One region of the Duganella sp. GW821-FHT07G03 genome, then DNA from elsewhere that is predicted to be linked to it. Evidence: riboswitches for the same ligand, from Rfam matches in the RefSeq annotation. Region 1 holds a riboswitch; the other holds the start of a gene.

The links. Region 1 has a riboswitch for cobalamin ahead of AC07OK_RS07705 (MotA/TolQ/ExbB proton channel family protein). Riboswitches for the same ligand answer to the same signal wherever they lie in the genome.
Region 2: linked by a shared signal. The riboswitch ahead of AC07OK_RS29960 (TonB-dependent receptor domain-containing protein) and the one ahead of AC07OK_RS07705 (MotA/TolQ/ExbB proton channel family protein) in region 1 are both predicted to bind cobalamin.

What each region holds. Positions count from the first base shown of each region.
Region 1 covers NZ_JBWKQE010000004.1:105,463-111,283, reverse strand. The annotation lists gene AC07OK_RS07715 (heavy metal translocating P-type ATPase) at 1-1,829, shown strand, start outside; gene cueR (Cu(I)-responsive transcriptional regulator) at 1,826-2,212, shown strand; cobalamin riboswitch at 2,214-2,434, shown strand; gene AC07OK_RS07705 (MotA/TolQ/ExbB proton channel family protein) at 2,619-3,215, shown strand; gene AC07OK_RS07700 (DUF2149 domain-containing protein) at 3,217-3,552, shown strand; gene AC07OK_RS07695 (cobaltochelatase subunit CobN) at 3,539-5,821, shown strand, end outside.
Region 2 covers NZ_JBWKQE010000040.1:15,876-21,696, forward strand. The annotation lists gene AC07OK_RS29950 (ABC transporter ATP-binding protein) at 1-156, opposite strand, end outside; gene AC07OK_RS29955 (FecCD family ABC transporter permease) at 156-1,178, opposite strand; gene AC07OK_RS29960 (TonB-dependent receptor domain-containing protein) at 1,258-3,108, opposite strand; cobalamin riboswitch at 3,240-3,461, opposite strand; gene AC07OK_RS29965 (histidine phosphatase family protein) at 3,495-4,046, opposite strand; gene AC07OK_RS29970 (adenosylcobinamide-GDP ribazoletransferase) at 4,051-4,833, opposite strand; gene cobT (nicotinate-nucleotide--dimethylbenzimidazole phosphoribosyltransferase) at 4,839-5,821, opposite strand, start outside.

The DNA of each region.
Region 1 (5,821 bases):
CGGTGCAGTTCTGGCTCGGCGCCCGATTCTATCGCGCCGGCTGGCTGGCGCTGCGCGCCCGCAGCGGCAATATGGACCTGCTGGTGGCGCTGGGCACCAGCGCCGCGTATGGCCTGAGCGTCTACCAGCTGCTGGCGTCGACCTCCGCCATGCCGCATCTGTATTTTGAAGCGTCGGCCGTGGTGATCACCCTGATCTTGCTGGGCAAATGGCTGGAGGCGCGCGCCAAGCGCCAGACCACGTCGGCCATCCGCGCCTTGCAGGTGCTGCGGCCCGAAGCTGCGCGGGTGCGGCGCGGCGCGCAGGATGTCGAAGTGCCGATCGCCGAGGTGCGTCCGGGCGAGCTGGTGGTGGTGCGGCCGGGCGAGCGGGTGGCGGCGGACGGTGTGGTGGTGGAGGGCGCCAGCCATGTCGACGAAGCGCTCATCACCGGCGAAAGCCTGCCCGTGGCGCGCCACGCCGGCGACCATGTGACGGGCGGCGCCATCAACGGCGAAGGCCTGCTGCTGGTGCGGGTGACGGCGGTGGGCGCCGAGAGCACGCTGGCGCGCATCATCCGCCTGGTGGAGGATGCGCAGGCGGCCAAGGCGCCGGTGCAGCATCTGGTGGACCGCGTCAGCGCGGTGTTCGTGCCGGTGGTGCTGGTGCTGGCGCTGGCGACCTTCGCCGGTTGGTGGCTGGCGAGCGGCGATGCCGAGCGGGCCATCATCAATGCGGTGGCGGTGATGGTGATCGCCTGTCCCTGCGCGCTGGGACTGGCGACGCCGGCCGCGATCATGGCCGGCACCGGCGTGGCGGCGCGTTATGGAATCCTGATCAAGGATGCGGAAGCGCTGGAGCTGGCGCACCGCATCACCACCGTGGCGTTCGACAAGACCGGCACGCTCACCGAGGGCAAGCCGTCGCTGGCGGCGCTGGAGCCGGTTGGCGTCGATGAAGGAAGGCTGCTGCAACTGGCCGCCGCCATCCAGCGCGGCAGCGAGCATGCGCTGGCACGCGCAGTCACCGATGCCGCCGCCGCGCGCGTCGCCACAGCCACCGCTGCGCCAACCGCCACCGGCGTTACCGCCTTGCCCGGCCGCGGCGTGGCGGCCATGGTCGACGGCGCACGCCTGATCCTGGGCAGCACGCGGCTGATGCAGGAGGAGGGCGTCGCACTCGACGCGTTGAGCGTCCGCGCCGCGGAACTGGAACGGCAAGGCCTGACGATATCCTGGCTGGCCGCTACAAACGCGCCGCAGCCGCCGCAGCTATTGGGCCTGCTGGCCTTCGGCGACCGCGTCAAACCGCAAGCCCGCGCCGCGCTCGAAGCGCTGCATGCGATGCACATCCAGACCATCCTGCTCACCGGCGACAACCAGGGCAGCGCCGACGCCGTCGGCAAGGAACTGGGCATAGGCCGCATCATCGCCAACATGCTCCCCGCCGACAAGGCGGCCGCCGTCGCCGGCCTGAAGACCGGCGACGCCTGCATCGCCATGGTCGGCGACGGCATCAACGACGCGCCCGCGCTGGCCGCCGCCGATGTCGGCATCGCCATGTCGAGCGGCACCGACGTCGCCATGCACGCCGCCGGCATCACGCTGATGCGCGGCGATCCGGCGCTGGTGGCCGCCGCCATCTCGATCTCGCGCCGCAGCTACAGCAAGATACGCCAGAACCTGTTCTGGGCCTTCATCTACAACCTGGTCGGCATACCGCTGGCCGCCTTCGGCCTGCTCAACCCCATGGTTGCCGGCGCCGCGATGGCGCTCAGCTCCGTCAGCGTGATCAGCAACGCCTTGCTGCTGCGCCGCTGGAAGCCGGACCATCAGAAAGGACCAGCATGAACATCGGACAAGCGGCAGCGGCCAGCGGCGTCTCGGCCAAGATGATCCGCTACTACGAAAGCATCGCCCTGATCCCGCCGGGCAAGCGCAGCGAGGCCGGCTACCGCATCTACGGCGACAGCGACCTGCACGCGCTGCGCTTCGTCAAGCGCGGGCGGTCGCTGGGATTTTCGCTGGACCAGATCCGCGAGCTGCTGTCGCTGTGGCAGAACAAGGAGCGCGCCAGCGCCGACGTCAAGATCATCGCCATGGGCCACGTGGCGGAGCTGAACCAGCGCATCGCCGAGCTGACCGAAATGCGCGACACCCTGCAAACACTGGCCGGATGCTGCCACGGCGACCATCGCCCCGACTGTCCTATTCTCCAATCGCTGGCCAACTAAAGTATAATCGCCCGGTTTTGGTGCCCGCGCGTCTGTCCAGACGCGCAGTTAAACGGGAAACATGGAGCTGGCCACGCCAGCCAACATGTGCTGCCCCCGCAACGGTAAACAAGCGTCGTCGTTGACGACAAATCCGCCTCTTCAAACCACTGTGCAGTCGCATGGGAAGGTCAGGCGGTGTCGCTTGCCAGCCCGGATACCGGCCAGGACAGGTGGAAATGCCCAGGCATTTCTTTTCAATCCGCTCACGGGGAAGTGAGCGGCTTGCATCTGTTGCGATCTACATCTATGCATCGATTTTGCGCGCCACGGCCTTGCCGACTGGCGGCCGTGCCTTGCGCACGCGCCGTCCAGGTACACCTGCGCCTGCGCCCCGATTTTTCCTCTCTGCCTACAGGACCCGCCTATGTTTAACCTGCCCGCCGACGCGGCCGTGCACTCCATCGAGACACTGCTGTATTCCATTTCCACCATCCTGTACCTGCCCGTGCTGCTGGGGATCGCGGCGCTAGTGCTGCATATGCTGGTGTGCTTCGGCACCTTCGGCGCCGAATGGCTGGAACGCCGCCGCGGCGTACGTGTGCTGGTCGCCACCGCCAAGCAGGAGATGGCCGCCGTGCTGACCGCGCAGGAAGGCGAGCCAGGACTGGACGCCCGCCTTGAACGACTGGTGCAGCGCGCCGACGTCAATGGCGTGCGCCGCCTGGACGGGGTACGCTTCGTGGTGCGCGTCGGCCCGGCGCTGGGGCTGATGGGTACCCTGATCCCGATGGGCATCTCGCTGGCCGGCCTGGCGCAGGGCAACCTGCCGAAGATGGCCGAGTCGATGACCACCGCCTTTACCGCCACCGTGGTCGGCCTGGCGTGCAGCGTCAGCGCCTATGTCCTGAGCCTGGTGCGCGAGCACTGGCTGCGCAGCGACCTGACCGAGATCGCCTACGCGGCCGAATCCCACCTCGCGGCGCAAGACCACAAGCCGCACCTGGTGCGCGCGGGAGCCTGAGATGCGCTATATGAACCGCCACCGCTACAGCCGCATCGGCGAGCATAACGAAGACCCGCTGGCCGGCGTCGCCAACCTGTTCGACGCCAGCATCGTCTTCATCGTCGCCATGATGCTGGCGCTGTTCTCGGCCTGGAACATGATGGACCTGCTGGACCCGAACTCCGAAGTCACCATCGCCAAGAAAAGCGCCGACGGCCATGTCGAGGTGCTGACCAAGAAGGGCGCCGAAATCAAGGTGAGCAAAGTGAGCGACAAGCCGCTGTCGGGTTCCGGCAAACGCCTGGGCACCGCGTATCAACTGCCGGATGGGAAGGTCGTGTATGTACCTGAATAAAAAATTGTGGGCGCTGCTGCTGTTGCTGGCGTCCTTGTGCGTCGGCGGTTATGTGCACTCGGCGCAGGCGCCGCGCACCTTGGCGCTGATGCTGGGCGATATCGAATCGCGCCCGGCGGTGCTGGCGGTGCGCGGCCTGCAGGCCGAGTTGAAAGAGCTGAACGTCGCCGTGCGCATCATCCCCGCCAACGGCATGACGCCGGCCGACCGCGCGGCCCTGACCAGCGCCGACGTGGCGATCGTCAATACCAAGGGCCGCCAGGCCATGGTGGCGCTGGGCGCCGAACTGCAGGCCTTGCAGAAGGCGCGCCGTCCTGTGTTCGCGGTCGGCGGCGCCATCGACGACAGCCTGCGCGAGCAGGGTGTGCGCGACGATAAAACCATACAGTCCTACCACAGCGAAGGCGGCGTGGAGAACATGGGCAACCTGCTGCGCTACATCCTGCGCAACCACTTCGGTGCCAGGCTGTCCGTCGCGCCGGTGCATGCGATGCCGGAAGTGGGCCTGTACGACGTGGCGGCCAACCGCACGTCCGGCAGCTACGAGCAGTACCTGCAAGGCTACGCCAGCTACAAGCCCGGCGCGCCATGGATCGCGGTGCCGTTCTATCGCGCCAGCCTGGTGGCGGGACAAACGCTGCCGCTGGCCGCCATCGTCGCGCGCCTTGAGGCCAGCGGCTACAACGTGCTGCCAGTGTTCGGCTATCCCTACGACGTGCCGCTGCGCTTCCTGCTGGACGAAAACGGCAAGAGCCGCGTCGAGCTGATTGTCGCATTGGGCATGAAGGTGGGCGGCACCGCCAACACCGGCGCGCTGCTGGACAAGATCGGCGTCCCGGCGATCAATGCCATCACCCTGAGCCAGCAGTCGTTGGCGCAGTGGCAGGAATCGAAGATCGGCCTCGATATCATCGAACGCACCTGGCAGCTGGCCGGCGCCGAAGTGGCAGGCCTGATCCAGCCGACCGTGGTCGCCAGCCGTGAACGCATCAGCGATGCGCAGACCGGCCTGGCCTACGTCGAAGAGACGCCGATCCCCGAGCGCATCGAACGCTTGAATGAGCGCGTCGCCAGTTGGATGGCCTTGCGTCTCAAAGCCAACGGCGACAAGCGCATTGCCATGCTGTACTTTAACTATCCGCACGGTTCCGAGACCATCGGCGCGGCCTACCTGAACGTGCTGCCGGAGAGCCTGTGGCAGATCGTCCAGCGCCTGAAGCAGGAAGGCTACCAGACCGGGAACGCGCTGCCGCCATCGCAGCAAGAGCTGCAAGGCGAGATCCAGCAGTGGGGCAACTACCCCGGCAAATCCAAGGGCGATTACATGGCGGGCCTGAAGCATCTGGCCGAAAGCGGCCAGGCGCTGCTGGTGCCGTTGGCCGACTACCAGAAGTGGTTCGCCACGCTGGCGCAGCCGCTGCGCGCGTCGATCGAAAAATCCTGGGGCAAGCCGGAGAACGCGCCGGTCCTGTGGCGTAACGCCAAGGGCGAGCCGTTCTTCGTCTATCCGGCGCGCCGCTTCGGCAATGTGCTGATGGCGCCGCAGCCCGGCCGCGCCTGGGAGCAGAACCTGGAGAAGCTGCACAATGAAGTCAGCATGCCGCCGTCGCACGAATACATCGCGTTCTATCTGTGGCTGCAAAAAGGCTTCCAGGCCAACGCCGTCATGCACATCGGTACGCACGGCACGCAGGAATGGCTGACCGGTAAAGAAGCCGGCCTGTCCGCAAGCGATCCGACCGAGGCGCTGATCGGCGCCATGCCCAACATCTATCCCTATGTGATGGACGACGTGGGCGAGGGCATACAGGCCAAGCACCGTGGCATGGCCGTCATCATCGACCACATGACGCCACCGTTCGACGTGGCCGGCCTGAATCCCGACCTGCGCGAACTGGGCGCGCTGCTGAACGACTACCGCGTGGCCGAGCAAAAAAGCCCGCTGCTGGCGCGCAGCCACCTGACGGCGATCAACCGCCTGGCGGCCAAGAGCGGCGTGTTGAAGGACATGAAAAAGACCGAACTCAAAACCGAAGCCGACATGGAAGGCCTGGAGGAATACCTGGACGATACCGGTAGCAAGCTGACGCCGTTCGGCCTGCACACCTTCGGCGTGGCGCCGAAGCCGGAGCTGCGCAATGCCACCGCGCGCGCCGTGGTCAGCCTCGACACCACGTCGACGGCGGAACAGAAAACCAAGCGTATCGCCCAGCTGGAAAACGACATCGAACGCAGCGCCGGGCTGGAACTGGAGCGCTTGATGCAGGCG
Region 2 (5,821 bases), on a different contig from region 1:
GTTGCGCAGGCCGGCCAGGGTTTTCAGCAGGGTGCTTTTGCCGGCGCCGTTGCGGCCGATGACGCTCCAGCATTCGCCTTCACGTACCTGCCAGTTCAGATCCGTAATCAGCTGGCGCTGGCCGATTTTCAGGGAGAGGTTGTGGGTGCTGATCATCATTTGCGCAAGCGGTGCAGTTGGTACAGGAAGACCGGCGCGCCGATCAGCGCCGTCAGCACGCCCACCGGCAGCTGTTGCGGCGCGATGATGGTGCGGGCCAACGTGTCTGCCAGCAGCAGGAAGGTGCCGCCGGCCAGCGCCGCTGCCGGGATCAGTACGCGGTGATCCGCGCCGACGGCGAAGCGGCAGGCGTGCGGCACGATCAGGCCGACGAAGCCGACGCTGCCCGCGCTGGTGACGGCGCTGGCGGTCAGCAGGCCGGATGCAAAGAACAGACCTTTGCGCAAGGCGCCGACGCGGATGCCTAGCGTGGCGGCGGCTTCGGCGTGCAGCGCCATCACGTTCATGGAGCGGGCGCTGCGCAAGGCGAATACCAGGCCGCCGACCAGCACGATCCAGGGCAGCGCGCGCATCGGTGCGCCGGCCAGGTCGCCGATCATCCAGAACACCATGCTGCGCAAACGGCTTTCAGGCGCGATGGAGAGCATCAACGTCACCATCGCCATGCAGGCGGAGGACAGGATCACGCCGGTCAGCAGCAGCAAGGCGGTGCCGCCTTCGGCCGCCGCACCGCCGCGCAGGTCGCGCCGGGCCAGCAGGTACAGCATCATCGAGACGGCGACCGCGCCGCCGAAGGCCGACGCGTCGACCATCCAGATGGCGCAGCCGAACAGCAGTGCGGCCAGGGCGCCGACGGACGCGCCGGCGGAAATGCCGAGTACATAGGGGTCGGCCAGCGGGTTGCGCAACAGCGCCTGCATCATCACGCCCGCCAGCGACAGGGCCGCGCCGGTGACGAAGGCGGTTAGCGCGCGGCTTAGGCGCAGATCGAGCAGTGTGGAGGCCAGTGTTTGGCTTTGGCCATGCAGCAGTTCGTTGACTGCCGCGGGAATGTCGGAGAGGGGAATCGAGACCGAACCGGTCATGCCCGAGAAAACCAGGCTGGCAAACGCGAACAGCACCAAGCCTGTCAAGGTGACGGCGGCGCGCTGTCGCAGATTGCGGGAGAAAGAATGCATGCACTGCTTTCAAAAAAAAGTGAGACTGCCGGGCGCGCGGCGGATGCGCCCCACGCCCGGCAGGTTACACCATTACAGCTTACTTGTAGCCGTAGCGGATACCGGCAAACAGCTTGGACATCGGCGTGGCGTAATTGCGCGCCAGATCGTACTGCTTGTCGCCGATATTATTCCAGCGGACCAGCGCGGACCAGTCGCGGTTGAAGTGGTAGGTCGCGTACAGGTTGACCAGGCCATAGCCGCCCAGGCGGTTGCTGTTGGCGGCGTCTTCGTAGCGGTCGCCGGACAATTCCAGTTCCACGCCGGCCTTCAATGCGCCGGCGCTGTAGTCGGCCATCAGGTTGCCGTGCTTTTTGGCGCGGCGCTGCAAGCGTCTATTACTGGTTTCGTCCTTTGGATCTTGCAGGTCGACGGTAGCGGCCAGGTTGAAGCGGCCCAACTGCTGGCTTGCGCCCATGGTCAGGCCTTCAAGCAGCGCGTGGTTGACGTTGTAGGCGCAGCCACTCTTCGCACCAGAGAACGGGCATGGCGTGGTGTTCACCAGCAGGTCGGTCAAGCGGTTGCGGTAATAGCTGGCGTTCAGCGCGGTGGCGCCGCTGTCGTAGCGCAGACCAATTTCGGCGTTCTTGCCCAGTTCCGGTTTGTTGGCTGGATTGCCGTAGGACGGGTAGTACAGTTCATTGTAGGTCGGTGCGCGGAAGCTGGTGCCGTAGCTGGCGGTAGCGCGCAGCGCCTGCGTGAAGTTGTAGCCATAGCCCAGCGAGCCGGTGTTCTTCGAGCCGTAGAGCGATTTGTCGCGGCGTACGCTGGCGTTGAACAGGTTGTCGCCGCGACGGGCGTTGTACGAAGCCGCGAGAGAGTTGGTGGTGCGCTGCGGGTTGTCCAACTTGAAGCCGTTGGTCTCGACTTCTTCCTTGCGGTGGTCGTACAGCAGTTGCAGCATGTCGGCGCCGATCTGCACATCATTCTGCCAGGTGAAGGTGGTCTGCCTGGTGTTGATCTGCGAATAGCCCGATGCCAGGGCGCTGGTGTAGTTGGCGCCTTCGTCCTTGGTCCGCGAATACTGGACCAGGCTTTGCCAGATCGGCAGGATCTGGTTTTTGCTGTAGATGGCGGCGTTTTCCAGCTTTGCCTTCGAGCGCACGTCGTAGGACGAGGAACCGCTGTCATACTGGGATTTGAGTTTGCTCTGCAGGAGCAGCGTGCCGATTTCGTGGCCTTCCGCCAGGCGCAGGCTGAACTGACCTGCTGCGTTTTCGCGGTCGTAGCCGTCTTTGTCGGCGTTATAGGAGCTGCTGCCAGGACGGGTGGACGAGAAGCCATCCGATTTTTCCTTGCCGGCGCTGATCGCATAGCTGATGCTGTGTTCACCGCCAGTGGAGCCGGAGGCCGATACATCGCCTTCGCGGGTGTTGTCGGTGCCGTAGCCGGCGAAGGCGGTGAACGCCGGCGCGCCCGTGCCCTTCTTGGTGAAGATCTGGATCACGCCGCCGATGGCGTCCGCGCCATACAGGGAGCTCAGTGGGCCGTAGACAATCTCGATATGATCGATCGCGGTCAGCGGAATGGCGCTCCAGTTGGCGGCGCCGGTGGTCGACGAGCCGATGCGCACGCCGTCGACCAGCACGAGATTCTGGTTGCTGTTGGCGCCGCGGATAAACACGGTGGCGTTGGTGCCGGAGCCGCCGTTGCGGGCGATCTCGATGCCGCGCTGGCGCTGCAGCAGGTCGACGATGGAGCCGGCGCCGGATTCGGCGATCTGTTCGGCGCTGATGGTGATGCTGTCGCTGATCACGTCGGCCAGGGCTTGCGGGCTGCGGGTGGCGGTGACCAGTACGGTGCCGGTGGTTGGTTCCGCGTGTGCGTAGGAGGCGGCCATTGCCAGCGCCAGCGACGTCAAGGCCGCAGGACGGGAGATACGAAGGGTCATGATGTAATTTTTCTGTAATAGCAACCGGCCGACGTCCCCGTGGGCCAGATTGAACAGAAGCGGAGAATTGAGAGATGCATGCAGCGCAGCCGTTGTTGTCGGCTCCATCCGTTCGCGCACATCCCGTTCGCTCGCTTCCACCTGATTTGGCCGGTATCCGGGCTGGCAAGTTAGACCACCTCACCTTCCCATGCAGAGCACAGTGGTTTGTCAGAGGAGGTTTGTCGCGCATCAGCTGCGACACTTGCTTACCGTTGCGGGGGCAGCACACGTGCACTCTTACAGAGCTTCATGTTTCCCGTTTAACTGCGCATCTGGACAGACGCGCGGGCACCAAAACCCGGTCATTATACGGGTTTGTGCGGCGGCGGTCATGGGGCGGCGGTTTAGTTTTGCAGCACCAGCGTGGCGCCGTAGGCGATTTGATGCGGATGGCTAGCGGCTTGCAGCGCCATTTCGGCCGGGGGCAGGCCGGCATGGCAGGCTGACATCAGGCGCATTGCGCCGGCGTGGCAGATCACGATGGCGTCGCGCTGCTGGCGCTGGAGGTCGGCGTAAAAGGCGGCGATACGGCCGGCCATTTGCAGCACGCTTTCGCCACCGCCCGGTTGGTAATTGACCAGGTCCGCGGCCCAGGCGTCGATGTCGGCGCGCGCGATATCGTCCCAGGGACGCAGTTCCCAGTCGCCGAAATCGATCTCTGCGATGCGGGCGTCCAGCAGCGGCGCGGGAGTTTGCAGTGGCGCCGCCAGTTGCGCCGCCAATGTGGCGCAGCGTCGTAGTGGGCTGCTATATAAAGGCCGGCCTTGGGGCAGTGTGGTCGACAAGGCGGCCAGCGTATGCGCCAGCTGCTCGGGCGCCACGGCGAGATCGCTGCGGCCATAGCAGATGCCGGGTGCGATCAGCGGTTGCGGATGGCGGACCAGTATCAGCTGCATAGTGTTACCAGGGCAGGGCGCCGTGGCGCATGCTGGCCAGTACGCACAGGTAGAACGTCACCTCGCTGAGCTGCTGCACGGCGCCGAGGCAGTCGCCGGTATAGCCGGCAATGCGACGGACGAATTTGTGGGCCAGCCAGGCGGTGGCGATGGCGGCGACGAGGACGCCCGCAGCCAGCGCGGTCCACTTCAGCCATCCGCAGGCGATCATCGCCAGCGCTGGAATGGCGGCAGTGGCGACGGCCAGCGCGAATTCGGCTGTGCTCATCTTTTGCGCCAGCGGCTTGGCTTTGCCTTCGGCGCGCGCGTAGTCGAGACGCCAGATCAGCGAGGTGGCCATTAATCTCGACAGTGGATGGGCGACGAAGAGCGCGGCAATCGCTTCCAGCGGCGGCAGCATGGACAGCGCCGCGCATTTGGTGGCGAGCAGGCAGATGATGCCAATGGCGCCGTAAGCGCCGATGCGCGAGTCCTTCATGATTTCCAGTACGCGTTCGGGCGTCATGCCGCCGCCGAAGCCGTCGCACATGTCGGCAAAGCCGTCTTCATGGAAGGCGCCGGTGGCATAGATACCGGCGGCAGTCGACAGCAGGGCGGCGACCGGAGCGGGGAGGAACCAAGCGGTCAATGCATAGACTCCGGCCGTGATGGCCGCAACCACCACGCCGACCAGCGGGAAGTAGCGCGACGCCTGGTTCAGCCACGCAGGATCAAAACCCACCCAGGCTGGAATTGGCAGGCGGGTGAAGAACTGTAGCGCGGTGAAGAACAAGCGTAGTTGGTGCACGGCGTCTACTCGGACTTTTCGCTGACATGGGCCGATTCGAACGTGGCCATCTGGTTCAGGAAATTGACCGAAGCGTGTAGTAGCGGTAGCGCCAGCGCGCAGCCGGTGCCTTCGCCCAGGCGTAGGCCCAGATTCAGCAGCGGCTCCGCCCCCAGTGCGGCCAGCATTTGCTGGTGGCCGTTTTCGTCGGAGCAGTGAGCGAACACGCAGTAGTCCAGGATGGCCGGTTGCAACCGGGCGGCGACCAGCAGCGCACTGGTGACGATGAAGCCGTCGATCAGCAGCACTTTGCGCAATTCGGCTGCCTTCAATATGGCGCCGGTCATCATGGCGATTTCCAGGCCGCCGAAGGTGGCCAGCACGTCCAGCGGTTCGACTGCGGCGGCATGTTTGGCTGCTGCCGCTTCAATCACGTGCTGCTTGCGCAGGATGCCTTCCGCCGAGAGGCCGGTGCCGGCGCCCACGCATTGCGCGACCGGGATGCCGGTCAGCTTGTGCATTAGCGCGGCGGCGGCGGTAGTGTTGCCGATGCCCATCTCGCCGAAGCCGACCACGTTGCCATCGAGTTCTGCGATCAAGTTCATGCCTGCTGCCAGCGCGGCCTCGCAAGTGGCGCTGCTCATCGCCGGTTCCTGCGCGAAGTTGCGGGTGCCGGGCGCCAGCTTGCGGTCGATCAGGCCGACGCGCGGCCCGAAGTGGTGATTGACGCCGGCATCGATGACGCGCAGTTCGCAGTTGTTCTGCGTCGCGAAGATGTTGATGGCCGCGCCGCGCGCGAGGAAGTTCTCGACCATCTGCCAGGTCACGTCCTGCGGGTAGGCAGAGATGCCTTCCGCGACCACGCCGTGATCGGCCGCAAACACTAGGATGGTTGGTTGCGTGACCGCGGGTACACGGGTGTTCTGTATCAGGCCGATTTGTTTGGCCAGCGATTCCAGTACGCCCAGGCTACCCAGCGGCTTGGTCTTATTGTTGATGGCATTGTCCA